DNA from 3 places in the Paenibacillus sp. CMM36 genome. Region 2 is predicted to be linked to each of the others. Evidence: riboswitches for the same ligand, from Rfam matches in the RefSeq annotation. Region 2 holds a riboswitch; each other region holds the start of a gene.
The links. A riboswitch is a leader RNA that binds a small molecule or an ion and turns the genes downstream of it on or off. The one in region 2 is predicted to bind cyclic di-AMP.
Positions count from the first base shown of each region.

Region 1: linked by a shared signal. The riboswitch ahead of ACWA2B_RS01430 (hypothetical protein) and the one ahead of ACWA2B_RS26535 (3D domain-containing protein) in region 2 are both predicted to bind cyclic di-AMP.
Region 3: linked by a shared signal. The riboswitch ahead of ACWA2B_RS13995 (3D domain-containing protein) and the one ahead of ACWA2B_RS26535 (3D domain-containing protein) in region 2 are both predicted to bind cyclic di-AMP.

Region 1 is NZ_JBSEDY010000001.1:270,022-274,619, forward strand. It holds gene ACWA2B_RS01410 (helix-turn-helix domain-containing protein) at 1-275, shown strand, start outside; gene ACWA2B_RS01415 (hypothetical protein) at 401-622, opposite strand; tRNA gene ACWA2B_RS01420 (tRNA-Leu) at 965-1,047, shown strand; gene ACWA2B_RS01425 (glutathione peroxidase) at 1,192-1,677, opposite strand; cyclic di-AMP (ydaO/yuaA leader) riboswitch at 2,144-2,316, shown strand; gene ACWA2B_RS01430 (hypothetical protein) at 2,432-2,827, shown strand; gene ACWA2B_RS01435 (potassium-transporting ATPase subunit F) at 3,011-3,088, shown strand; gene kdpA (potassium-transporting ATPase subunit KdpA) at 3,238-4,598, shown strand, end outside.
Region 2 is NZ_JBSEDY010000026.1:11,517-16,114, forward strand. It holds gene ACWA2B_RS26525 (HD domain-containing protein) at 1-738, shown strand, start outside; gene ACWA2B_RS26530 (TatD family hydrolase) at 781-1,551, shown strand; cyclic di-AMP (ydaO/yuaA leader) riboswitch at 1,753-2,035, shown strand; gene ACWA2B_RS26535 (3D domain-containing protein) at 2,307-3,455, shown strand; gene rnmV (ribonuclease M5) at 3,602-4,147, shown strand; gene rsmA (16S rRNA (adenine(1518)-N(6)/adenine(1519)-N(6))-dimethyltransferase RsmA) at 4,155-4,598, shown strand, end outside.
Region 3 is NZ_JBSEDY010000006.1:37,777-42,374, reverse strand. It holds gene ACWA2B_RS14010 (PspA/IM30 family protein) at 1-31, opposite strand, end outside; gene ACWA2B_RS14005 (NADH:flavin oxidoreductase/NADH oxidase) at 120-1,142, opposite strand; gene ACWA2B_RS14000 (polysaccharide deacetylase family protein) at 1,448-2,254, shown strand; gene ACWA2B_RS13995 (3D domain-containing protein) at 2,448-3,116, opposite strand; cyclic di-AMP (ydaO/yuaA leader) riboswitch at 3,123-3,291, opposite strand; gene ACWA2B_RS13990 (amino acid ABC transporter ATP-binding protein) at 3,522-4,244, opposite strand; gene ACWA2B_RS13985 (ABC transporter substrate-binding protein/permease) at 4,231-4,598, opposite strand, start outside.

The DNA.
Region 1 (4,598 bases), on a different contig from region 2:
ATTGGAGAAGGGGGAAAACAACGCCGGGTACCACTCATTTAATTCAGATTTCGGACTTTTTTAATGTATCGCTCGATTGGTTAATGAAAGGGATTAAGCCGGGAGAAGGCGTACTTCAGGAGCAGAAGGCTGCTTATTTTTTTGGAGTGATGGGGCCACTGAATTGCCAGGCAGAAGATCTTGAGACGGAAGAACAGAATTTTATTTTAGAATATGTTGAATTTGCGAAATATCGTAAGCAAAAAAGTGAGAAGGATAAAACAAAGCCGGAATGATTTTTTTGGCTAAAGATTGTCTGGGTTGAAAACCCGTAAACGAACTGGAGGGGTTCGCTTTACGGGTTTATTTGGTTTCTTGGTGATATGGAATGACCTGTATGTAACTGGAATGCTTGTTGGATTTAGAGTGGCGATGCCTCCTTATAATCGTTATCGTCGATGTTCAGAATTGCAGCAACTTGTTTTCTGTACCTTTGTGCTTTGCGGGTGCCGTGAATCAGATTGGACAAGCGTGAAGGCGGAATATTGTGTGTCTCACAAAATGTTTTCTGATCCAGTCGAAGTTCGACAAGCCGTTGTTTGATGGCCCACCCGAAGGAGGTGACAGGCATTTTGTTGTTCAAAAGAAATCGCCCCTTACGGATTCTTACGGAATAATTGGTGTGTTATAATAATCATCAGTAAACATGTTAGAATTAACCATCTGAAACTATGATACACTTTTATACGTGTTTTTACAATCGTAAATACGTTATTTCGTCAAATTAATTACTTAGTTAAGTGCTAGGTGGTTCTGATAATCCGTAAGGGGGCAACATTAATGCATAGTTCAGCAAGCGGTTATCTTTATGCAGGACGGTATTATTATCGCTCATATATGTAAGTTAAAATAATTATAATATTTTTGTTTACAAATAGTTGATGAGAGAGTATAATAAATCTGTTGCCTCAATACATTATGATTTGCGGTCGTGGTGGAATGGCAGACACGCTATCTTGAGGGGGTAGTGGGCGTACGCCCGTGGAGGTTCGAGTCCTCTCGACCGCATTATATGCAAGACCTAGTTAAAAAAGCATCCTGACACGGTTTACGTGAAAGGGTGCTTTTTTTGTTAAGCATTTTCGTTATATTCTTTAGCCACGGAAGCCACGGTTGCAACAGGTCGTTTATTAACTGTGATAATGAAGAATGTCAGTTTTGCTGCAAAAGCTTCTCTATATCTCCCGCCAGTTTATCTGGAGTGGTTTGCGGTGCATAGCGCTTAAACACGTTACCTTCTCTTGTAATTAAGAATTTAGTAAAATTCCATTTGATCGCTTTGGACCCTAATACCCCCGGAGCTGTTTGGGTCAGGTAGCGAAATAAGGGGTGTGCTTGATCGCCATTGACATCTGTCTTGGCGAACATCGGAAAGGTGACACCATAATTGATCTGGCAAAACTCGGAGATCTCCTCACTGGAACCTGGCTCTTGTTTGGCAAACTGGTTGCTGGGAAATCCCAAAATTTCGAGCCCCTGTTCATGATACTGGTCATATAGCTCTTGTAGCGCTTTGTATTGGGGGGTTAACCCACATTTGCTGGCAGTGTTCACGATAAGCAGAACGTTCCCTTCAAATGTGGATAACGGAATTTGTTTCCCTTGCAGGGTTTGCGCATCATATTCATAAACGGTCATAGCATCTCTCCTCATTCAATATTCAGCAATTAAATTTTAGACAATTTAAAGAAGGGTTGCAAGCCTGGAAAAGCTGTATAAAGCCTTCAGGCGCTGTAAAATCGTATTTTGCTCAAAACAGTAAATCGCACCGCAAATGGAGCGAATTAAGTTGTTTCTTCTTATAAAAGCGGGTTAAATCGGTGTTTAGCTGGTACATATAGCGTATTTTCTTCTCTTTTTACAAAAAAAGGCCAATAACGCTTTACCCTACGCCAATATTGACATGCTTGTCATTTTCAAAAAGGGATGAAAAACAGAGATTAAAGGAGATGTGAGAAGCATAGTTGCATTGTAAGCGTTATTATTAATCTTCTATGCTCTAAAGCCCGATTTATAACCCTGCAGTTGAGCTTTACAGTCTTCCATGCGCGGGTGTATGATTCAAGACGTAATTTCAAATTAACTTGAATGAAGCAACAACGAAATGTCTATAGCGCTGAATTTTGCAGTTGCAAAAGCGGGGGAACCAATCGAGACTGTACGGCTTCGGAAGCCGTGTGTCTCATGGGGTGAATTTTCCGGTCAAGTGCCAGAAATAGGGCGACTCTCACGTCCGAATCCGACAGCTAACCTCGTAAGCGTACAGGGAGAGGCAACAAACCGCCGTGTGCAGCCATGGTTTATTTTATCATGGATATGTCAGAAGCCGGAGGAAAGCCTTTTTCCTTCGGCTTCTTTTTGTTGTCTTTTTATACCGGGAGAGGAGCTACTGATGGAAGGTCGGTTAATTATTGTCACTGCACCGAATGAAGCGGGCAGAAGTTTTGTGAAATTGCTTATTTTCAAAAAATTGGCGTTTGCAGTTCTCACGAATAGCGCCCAGGAGGAACGACAGCTCAAAAAAATGGGTGTGGAGCACATTGTCCGCATCAATACCATGCAAGCGGGAAAATGGAATTTTCCAAAAAAAGAAATTGGTAGTGTGTATTTGTTCGAGAACAGCTTGAATCTGACTTGCCGTTTCCTGCAAATATGTCGACCACTAACATCGGAATCGATCTATGTTATTACACACGGCTGTAATCCACAAGGAATTTATCGGGGATTGGGAGCGGACCATGTGATCTACACATTGAACGGAGAGGTGGGTTTTCTGCTGAACGGATAAGCACTTATGACATAGTTGTTTTATGATTTTATGATGGAATAAGAATGGCGATCTGAGGATCGATACGGAGGGTATAAACATGATGGATATATACATGCTGCTCGTCATGGCTGTGAGTTATGGAGTGATACTGCTGTTTGTACGCTGGTGTGATGCGCAGACCTCTAAAGGAGGACGAAGAGGATGATCGTTATACTCGGGCTTACGGCTATTGTGTTTATGTATTTAATCTACGCACTCCTGAACCCTGAAAAGTTCTAGTCACTTGTAGGGATAGAGCGGGCGGGAACAACAGATCTGAGCATTAAAGCATCATTGGTAGCAGGTTTTCGCAAACGTGTGCACTTCATAGATGGTCTAATCGGGTCTGTTGTTCCAAACGCAGGAGCATTTTGAAGGAGGAATAGAGGATGGAGCTGCTTCAAATTGGAATTGTGATCGTTATATTGCTGCTCTTGGTAAAGCCAATGGGTACATATATGTATCATGTATTCTCGAATGAACCGAATCGAACGGATCGGATTTTTGGCAGAACAGAAAAGCTGATTTATAAGGTAGTAGGCTTGAAGAAAGTGGAGAGCATGCGTTGGACTACGTATGTTATGAGTTTCATTGCTACGAACGTCGTGCTTGTGGCAATCAGCTACTTGCTGTTGCGTTTACAGGGAATGCTTCCCGGTAATCCGGCTGGAAACAGTAATATGGAAGCATCACTAGCTTTTAATACGGTAATCAGCTTTATGACGAATACGAATCTCCAACATTATAGCGGAGAAAGCGGGCTTACGTATCTGACACAGATGGCGTTCGTCACGATGATGATGTTCACTTCGGCTGCTTCCGGTTTTTCGGTTGCTGCGGCTTTTATGAGAGGATTGACGCGGCGCGGTGAAGGGATGGGCAATTTCTTTCAAGATTTTATTAAAGCTATTATAAGGATTTTCCTGCCACTGGCCTTTGTGCTTACGCTGGTGCTGGTGGGATTGAAGATACCACAGACGCTACAGCCTACGGCGGATCTTACGACGCTGAGCGGAACACAACAGCAAATTTCTATGGGACCCATTGCTTCTCTGGAGTCCATCAAGCATTTGGGGACGAACGGGGGCGGTTATGCGGGAGCTAACTCTGCGCATCCTTTTGAAAATCCAAGTCCTTGGACGAACGTGCTGGAAATTTTGGCAATGTGGGTAATGCTGGCTTCGTTGCCGTATACCTTTGGATTGTTTGCCCGTAATCGTAAGCAGGGCTGGATTATTTTTAGCTCCATGATGGTATTGTTTCTAATTTTTCTATCCATTACGTATGTGTCTGAGAAGACAGGTAATCCGTTAATCCAGACACTGGGTGTGGATGCTTCTCAGGGAAGCATGGAAGGGAAAGAGGTTCGTTTCGGTATTGGGCAATCGGCTTTATTCACTGCGGTCACAACAGCGGCAACGACAGGTTCGGTCAATAATATGCATGATACACTAACCCCGCTAGGTGGCATGGCTGCTTTGGGAGAAATGATGCTAAACGTCATTTTTGGCGGCAAGGGTGTCGGGCTGATGAATATGCTGATGTATGCGATTCTGGGTGTGTTTATATGCGGACTGATGGTCGGGAGAACTCCGGAATTTATGGGAAGGAAAATTGAAGGCAAGGAAATGAAGCTGATCGCCATTGCCATTTTGGTACATCCGTTTCTCATTCTCGCCCCAACTGCGCTTGCGTTTATGAGTCATTGGGGATATGATGCGGTCACTAACCCTGGCTATCACGGGTTGAC
Region 2 (4,598 bases):
ACAGGTGTCAACTACGGCACGATTGATTTGGATCGTATTTTACGACTGTTGCGTCCTCATAATGGGAGAATTGTTGTGAAGGAATCAGGCATGCATGCAGTAGAGGATTATTTAATGTCACGCTATCAGATGTATTGGCAAATTTATTTTCATCCTGTAACACGCAGCTCGGAGATCCTTTTACGTAAAATTTTCAAGCGAGCAAAGGAATTGTTTAAAAACGGATATGAGTTTAGTTTTCTGCTGGACCCGCTGCCGGATCTGTTGAAAGGAGAGCTTACAGTAGAGCAATATCTAATGCTCGATGAGTCATTAATTCAGACCGTATTTAGCCAGTGGAAACGAGAAAAAGACGAAATTTTAAGTGATTTGAGCAGCCGCTTTATGGACCGTAGATTGTATAAATATGTAGAGATTGAAAATATGGATACAGATACCATTGACAGTATTCGGAAAGCTTTGGAAGAGGCTGGTTTGCACCCTGAATATGATTTTGAAATTGATTTTCCGACGGATCTTCCTTATGATGTGTTTCGGCAGGGTGGCTCGACGGACAACCAGATTTTACTGCTTGGACGTCAGGGCGAGGTGAGTGAAATTTCCGAAGTTTCGGAAATTGTGCGCTCCATAAGTGGTATCCACCGAGGAAAATATCATATGTATTTTCCCCAGAATAAATTGAACGCGGTAAAAGACAGGCTTCCTGCCGAAATAAGGAATTATTTTGTCAAAGAATAGACAACTATATAGAAATGTAAGTAAAAAAAGGAGATGTAAACCTTGGATTTATTCGACACTCATACTCACTTGGATGCGCCACAATTTGACGAAGATCGTGAAGAAGTTATAGCACGTGCTGTCGAATCAGGAGTAACGCGGATGATCAATATCGGATTTAATCGTGAGACCATTCCATCCACCATGAAATTGGCCGAGACGTATGATTTTATTTATGCGGCAGTTGGATGGCACCCACAGGATGCGATTACAATGCAAGAGGGCGATTTAGAATGGATTGCATCGTTATGTAGTCATAAGAAGGTCGTAGCCATCGGAGAGATCGGTCTGGATTATTATTGGGATACATCACCGAAGGATATTCAGCATCGGGTGTTTCGAAATCAAATTGGTCTGGCTCGTGAGCTCAAAATGCCCATTGTTATTCATAACCGGGATGCCCATGAAGATATTGTTAGGATTTTGCGTGAGGAAAAAGCGAGTGAGATTGGCGGAGTCATGCACTCCTTTTCTGGGAGCTGGGAGACAGCCCAAATGGTGCTGGATATGGGATTTCACCTTTCCTTCGGTGGTCCAATAACGTTTAAAAATGCCAAGCAGCCAAAAGAGGTGCTCGCACAGGTGCCACTGGACCGTCTGCTCATTGAAACGGACGCGCCCTACCTGACGCCGCATCCGTTTCGCGGGAAGCGAAATGAGTCTGCGCATGTGAGACTGGTAGCAGAGGCTGCAGCCCAAATCAAGGGGATTACAGTGGAGGAATTAGTGTCAATAACGACCCAAAATGCCTTGGAACGATTTGACATTCAATAAAAAAGCGAAGAAATCGATCAAAATAAAGAGATAGACGAAGCTAATCATGAATTTGTTGCAGGAAACTCGAGAATATTACAATATTTTAACCGAATATTTTGAAAAATGTACTTGAAACCTGCTTTACAACATGCATGGAAACAGGATATCATCTTTTCAGTGAATTGTTGTTTGAATGTAAACATCAACAAGTCATTTCATGAACCAGTCTCGCTGAGTCCCTTTTACAGGGAACGGGGGAACCGATATGGCTTACAGTACGTCCGGCTTATGTGCAAGAAGGGAACGTCTCTTCCGCCAGCCGGCTCGACCTAAATTCTTTTCCCAGATGGGATTGAACAGGTAGAGGAGCCGTATTTCGATTTCTTTCTGGGTCTTCGGGGTGAATGTGAAGGCGACCGCCATGAGCGGTTGACCCAAGCTAGGGCGACTCTCTACGTCCGAACCCGACAGCTAACCCCGTAAGCGTAACAAGAGAGAAGCCATCTCGTGCATGAGTTTTCCCGCATATTCACACATGCCGGAAGCCACGAAAGAGCTCTCTAGTCTCTTTCTTTGGCTTTTTTTGTTGTGAATAAAAGAAAATCTGTCATCATACTGTGGTTAAACAGGGGAGGACAGCATGCCGCGAAGACGGGTACATGGTGCAGGACAGTCGCAGTTTGGGCTTGTCTTGTAGAAAATCTGTTATAGTCACGTCAAATCTCAACTATGTCTTACTCCAGACGGCGGGCTATGTAAGGAGGACGGAGGAAATGGGCATTTTCCAAAAAGAGGAGACCCATGAGTCACGCTCATCCAGCATGTCTTACGTATTGCGTTGGAAGCAAGAGAATGTGCGCCAGGCTGCTTTGGTTGCTATTTTTCTAATCGCGCTAACGATTATGATTTCAATTCTGATGTACACGCAATCTAAAAAACAAGTCTTTTTTGTCATTGATGGCAAGGCATCTGCGGTAGAAACCCGGGAATCCAAGCTTCAAGATTTGCTGAGCGAGCATTCCATTTCACTTCAGCCGCATGATACAATTTCTATGCCGCTAAATGGAGCAGTACAGGATGGGGACCGCGTAGTCATTAAACGTGCCAATCAAGTTAAAGTATCTTCAGGCAATGAGACGAAAAAGCTGTACACAACAGAAAATACAGTAGAAGGTGCCATTCGTACCTCGGGCTATAAATTATCGTCAACGGATAAAGTTTATCCTGCGTTGGATGCCTCTGTTTCGTCTAACATGGACATAAAAATCGTCCGTGTGAAGAAACAGCAGGTCGAACAGAAAAAACAGGTGCCTTATCAGGTCATCAAAACGGCCGATCCAAGTCTTTATAAAGGCGATAATCGGGTCATTCAAAGCGGCAAATCGGGTGTGGTAGTCCAGCACGTTCAAAAGGTATATCATGATGGAAAGTTGGTATCCAAACAGCTGGTTAACAAGGAAGTTGCACAGAACCGTGTGGATAAGGTTATTGCGGTAGGAACGAAGAAAAAGCCGGTCGTTCTTGCTGCTTCCGTCGGTCCCAATGATGCGGTTAAGACAACAACGGTTAGTTCGGGCAGTGCTGTCCGTAAAGCAGGCGTCAATTTTAAATATAGCAAAGTTTTACAAAATGTCTCCATGACGGCGTATTCCTCACAGGAGCCAGGTATCGGTACACGTACTGCATCCGGCACGCGCGTGACGGAAGGTCGTACCATCGCTGTCGATCCGAGTATAATTCCAATCGGCTGGTGGGTGTATATCGAAGGGGTGGGCTTCCGCCGTGCGGAGGATACCGGTGGCGCGATTAAAGGCCACAAAATCGATGTGTATTATGAGAGTTTGAGCCGAGCCAACCAATTTGGTCGTAAGCACGGTAAAACCGTATATGTTATCGGACCGGTAAAGCCTGAAATCAACTAAAACAGGTTGTGTATGTTGAGGGCAATGCGATAGTATTAACAACATAGTTATGCCATGCTAAGAAGAGGATATCCTCTTCTTATTTTGTTTTCAAAAGCAGGGAAAGATAAATATAGCTTGCTGTGTAGCAGTGGAGGGAAATGCAAATGATCAAGGAAGTGATCGTGGTAGAGGGCCGGGATGATACGGTGGCCATTCGCCGCGCTGTTGAAGCGGATACGATAGAAACTGGCGGCTCAGCCATTAATAAAATGACGCTGCGTAAAATTGCATTGGCGCAGGAGCGGCGGGGGGTCATCATTTTAACCGATCCCGATCATGCAGGGGAGCGCATCCGTAAGATTATCGCTTCCAAGGTACCCGGCTGCAAGCAGGCCTTTATACCCGAGGCAGAAGCGACGCGCAAAGGAGATATTGGTGTGGAGAATGCCTCACCGGAAGCGATCAGACACGCTCTCGCACGGGTTCATACGACAGTAGAAGGCGCCGACCCGCTGATTGAGTGGGCGGACCTGATTGATGCTGGACTTATCACCCACCCCAATGCTGCTGCACGCCGTATGGCCTTAGGGAATGTGCTGGGTATTGGTTATTGTAACGGAAAGCAGCTACATAAACGGCTCTCTGTATTTCAGATCAGCCGCGAGGAATTTGCCGGAGCGCTGGCACAAATTGAAAGTGAAGGATTGTGATATCCGTATGACAGGAATTCAAGATATAGCAACACCGCGGCGTACAAAGGAAATTATTCAACGGCACGGTTTTTCGTTCAAAAAGAGTTTGGGACAAAATTTCCTGATTGATCAAAATATTCTCAATAAGATTGTGAATGCTGCCGGATTGGATGAGACGAAGGGCGCACTTGAGATTGGTCCTGGGATTGGCGCTTTGACCGAGAAGCTGGCGCAATCGGCCAAGGTAGTTACCGCTGTTGAGATTGACCAGCGGCTACTGCCAATTCTCGAAGAAGTGTTGGCCCCTTATGAGCATGTGAAGGTACGTCATGGAGACGTGCTGAAGCTGGATTTACGCGAGGTGTTTGCAGCTGATTTTGCAGACGTGAGTAAAGTAAGTGTCGTGGCTAATCTGCCGTATTACGTTACTACACCGATTCTGATGAGGCTACTGGAGGACAAGCTTCCT
Region 3 (4,598 bases), on a different contig from region 2:
TAAGATCTCTTAATCGTTTGAAAATAGACATGTGAAGTTCCTCCTAGAGTTGAATGCTTAAATTTTAAGCTCTGTACACATGTTTACGCAAGCTTTGCAAAGAGGGTTTCAAAAATTATCTAAAAGCCGCGCAAGTAAGGCTCTGGGATGTCGGCCTGTACTTTTAGCTCCCGCGATGCATGCAACGCCCAATAGGGATCACGCAGCATGGCGCGGCCTATTGCTACCAGATCAGCTTCTTTTTGCTGAACAACCCGACGGGCGTCTTCATAATCATCCAGTAATCCAACAGCAATTACAGGTACATTCAGCTTTTCACGGACGGTATGAGCTAAATCCACCTGATAGCCAGCACGCGCAGACGGCCCTCCGCCAGAACCAATTGGACCCTCGCCACCAGAAGAGATATGGAAAATGTCCACACCTGCATCACGATATCGTTCCCCTACACCTGTTATGTATTCCACATTATATCCATCTTCGACGTATTCTTTGGCAGATATCCGCATAAGCACAGGCATATCAGCAGGAAGAACCTCTTTAACAGCATGTATGACCTCAACACCGAACAGTGACAGATCCTGGCCATATTCATCTTCTCTCGTATTTGTTAAAGGCGAATGAAATTGATGGATCAGATAGCCGTGAGCGCCATGTATCTCAACCGTATCAAAACCGGCTTCCACCGCGCGGCGCGCGCCTTCTTTGTATGCCTGAACCAGTTCCCTGACTTCTGCTGTCTTTAAGGCGTGCGGCTTTTTAAGGCGTTCGCTAAAAGGAATCGAAGAAGGACCCACAGGTTGCTCAGCATCTTCGGCCTTGCGTCCAGCGTGGCCTAGTTGAATGCCAATTTTGGCACCATACTTGTGAACTTCCTCTACAATCTTACGATATGCAGGAATATGTTCGTCACTCCAAATACCTAAATCACGATCCGTAATACGTCCATCAGGATGAACCGCTGTCATTTCCACAATAATAAGACCAGCACCTCCTACTGCTCGGCTCACATAATGGACATGATGCCAATCCGTCGGATTTCCATCCTCGGCCTCCACACTAAATTGGCACATCGGGGGCATAACAATCCGATTTTTTAAAGAAAGCCCCTTTAATTGATAAGGAGTAAACAAGTCGGTCACTTTTATCCTTCCTTCCTTCAATTCCATGTCTGTATAATTATGAATTGCAACCCCATTATACACCAGCTGTCACGGGATACCGAATCCGTTGTAAGGCTAAAACTTGCGAAAATGCTCTTGTTTTCGGTCATGTTTAAGAGAATATGTACGTTTAGCTCCATCATCTTCATTGATAATCATTTCATCGCGAACTTCTTTCCAGACGTTTATGAGCCTAACTTGGTAACCAGCATATTTTTAATAGGACAGGTACATAATAGTCGAGAGCACCACTAGGTACCACTGCACGAAAAGGGGGGATACATATGCCGTACAGGGGAGTGTTGCCATGCTTGGCACTGTTACTAGCATTTTCAAGTTTACCCGTTCACGCGGATGCGCCTCCCAAGATCGGAACGCCCCATCCCAAGGAAGCAGCTGTTGCTTCTTCTGTACATCTGAGTACAGATCGAGCTACTCCTACATTAGCAATGTTGCGTAAAAAACATGCGGACATTTTTAAAATGTGCGGCCCACACACCCGCCAAATTGCCTTAACCTTTGATGATGTGCCCGATTCTAGGTATACGCCGCAGGTTTTGGACGTATTACACGCCAACGGCATCAAAGCCACCTTTTTCATCGTCGGTCACCGTGCGGAAAAGCATCCGGGGATTATACGTCGTATTATCCGTGAAGGCCATGCTATAGGAAATCATTCCTATACTCATCCGGATTTTAGGAAGGCTACACCAGAACGCTTTCGCAACCAGATTACAAAAACAGAACGTATTTTACAAGCCAGCGCAGGTTTTCGCCCCAAGTTGATTCGTCCACCCTACGGTGAAATTACAGAGCCTCAAATAAAGTGGGCACGTCGTCATGGCTACATGATTGTCAACTGGAATGTAGACTCTCTCGACTGGAAGGGACTAAGTAAAACACAAATTCAGCGAAATGTGATTCCAGCTACAGGGCCTGGCTCTATTATTTTAATGCACGCTGGTGGAGGTCAAAGTTCCAACTTGCAAGGCACTATCCAAGCTTTGCCGGGTCTAATTCACTCTCTAAAAGCTAAGGGCTACAAATTTGTGACAGTCCCCCGGCTACTCCACACATCGGAACGAAAATAACAGTATGTTTATGATTGAGGTACAAGCTAAAGCAACGTAAAAAGGCTGTCTTACCAGCAGAAGTATTCTGCTCGTCAAGACAGCCTTTTTACGGATAGGACCTGATAAGAGTCCGAGCTAGATATATACGGATATAGGCGTTATGTTTACATAATATATATTATGTTTAATTAAACTGTATATACGTACAATGCTATTTATCAATAACGTACAGCTTCACATTTTGAAATCCAAAGTCGTTCACAAATGATTTGTTGCCTGGAATAAAGATATCAATCCGCTTTCCTGTAATGGCGCTGCCCTGATCGCGAGCGACAGCTACAAAAGAATGATCCGGCAAACCTGGATGGGAGTAGCCTGTAACCAGTACTTTCGTGCCCATCGGAATGACGTTAGGATCTACCGCAATTGTACCTAGTTTAAGCGGATTGCCGTAGTAGTCCACTGCGCCCCATTTACCATTCTCATCGGCTGCGGCAGAATACGCTGAAGCCTTAACGTCAACTATTTTGCTATAGTTGAATGTTTTACCCCAAGCTTCAATCGTTGGCGCCTCATTCGCTGCTGCTTTCTCCGTAAGAAGCTGCGGCTTCGATTCCGAAGCTGCCTTTACACTTTTTTCGCCAGGCACCTTAATTTGCAGACCTGCATATATATTGCTGGAGGCAATGTTTGGGTTAGCCTTTGTTAGCTCGTCTACCGATACTCCATAACGCTGAGCAAGCAAAAAGAAGGTATCGCCCTCTTTGGCAGTGTGAAGCGAGGCAGCATCCGCTATTCCAGCTGTCTGTGCCAACCCTGCAATAGCTGCGGCAAGCACCGCAATTTTCATCGTTTTACCAATATGTTTTAAATGTTTCAAAGATATGTACCTCCTCTTTTATGCCTGCGAAGTTAGCTGTCGGATTCGGACTCAGGAGAAGCCCTATGCTCGTGCAATTCACCCCTAGGCATATTCCTCATCGTCTTATGACGTATCGGAATGGCTGCCGTTGTTACGTCCCCCGCACTTCCCATAGTTTGGGCCAGCATTTCAGCGCTTGTCTAACCGCATGCTGTCCCGGTAAGTTTTGGCTTACTGCATAATATCACAATTTTGTAACCTTATCCGCATGAAAATGTTGGGAACCCTGAACATCATACTACACTCGTTACAATTTTGTCATTAAGAAATCTATATTTGTTACGAAAGTATGGGGAAATGGTGACAAAAAAAGAAAAGCCCTCCGTCAACGGAGAGCTCTTTTATGATTAGATCAGTACTTTCTTACAATACTTTGGCAAGAAAATCACGAGTGCGATCATGGCTTGGAGTGCCAAATACCTGGTCTGGTGCACCCTGCTCCACAATTTGACCGTTATCCATAAAGATAATTCGATCGCCTACCTCGCGGGCAAAGCCCATTTCATGCGTTACAATTACCATTGTCATACCGCCTTCGGCGAGCTTCTTCATTACATCCAGAACCTCTCCAACCATTTCAGGGTCCAATGCAGAAGTCGGCTCATCGAACAGCATTACGTGCGGCTGCATGGCCAAAGCACGCGCAATCGCAATACGTTGCTTCTGACCACCGGATAGCTGGTTCGGATAGGTATTCTTCTTATCCTCGAGCCCCACGGTACGCAGGAGTTCTAATGCAATTTTTTCCGCTTCCTTACCTGACTGTTTTCTAACCTGCGTCGGTGCAAGCGTCAGGTTCTGCAACACTGTTTTGTGTGGGAACAGATTAAAATGCTGGAACACCATCCCCATTTTTTCCCGGGTTACATTAATATTATGACCACGAGCTGTAATCGGCTCGCCCTCAAATAAAATCTCCCCATCCGTCGGCTGTTCTAACAGATTCATACAACGCAAAAACGTACTCTTCCCCGAACCGCTGGGACCGATGATAACGACAACTTCTCCTTTGGCGATATCTATATCAATGCCTTTTAAAATCTCATTCTTGCCGAACGATTTACGCAATTGTTTAACGGTGATCACTGGCTCTCAACTTCCTTTCCCATAAACCAAGCAGCTTAGACAAGCTGAATGTCATTACAAAATAAATAGCGGCTGTGATTATGAACGGACTTAATCCTTCGTAGGTAATATTCTTAATGACCTGGGCTTGATACATAATATCCACCATACCAATAGTCGAAATAATGGAGGATTCTTTAATAATTGTAATAAACTCATTACCTATAGCAGGCAAAATAGATTTAAACGCTTGTGGCAAAATGACGTGACGCATAGCTTTGCCTCGTCCCATACCCAATGAGCGTGCGGCCTCCATCTGTCCACGGTCTACTGCCTGGATACCTGCACGGAAAATTTCAGCCAGATATGCCGAGC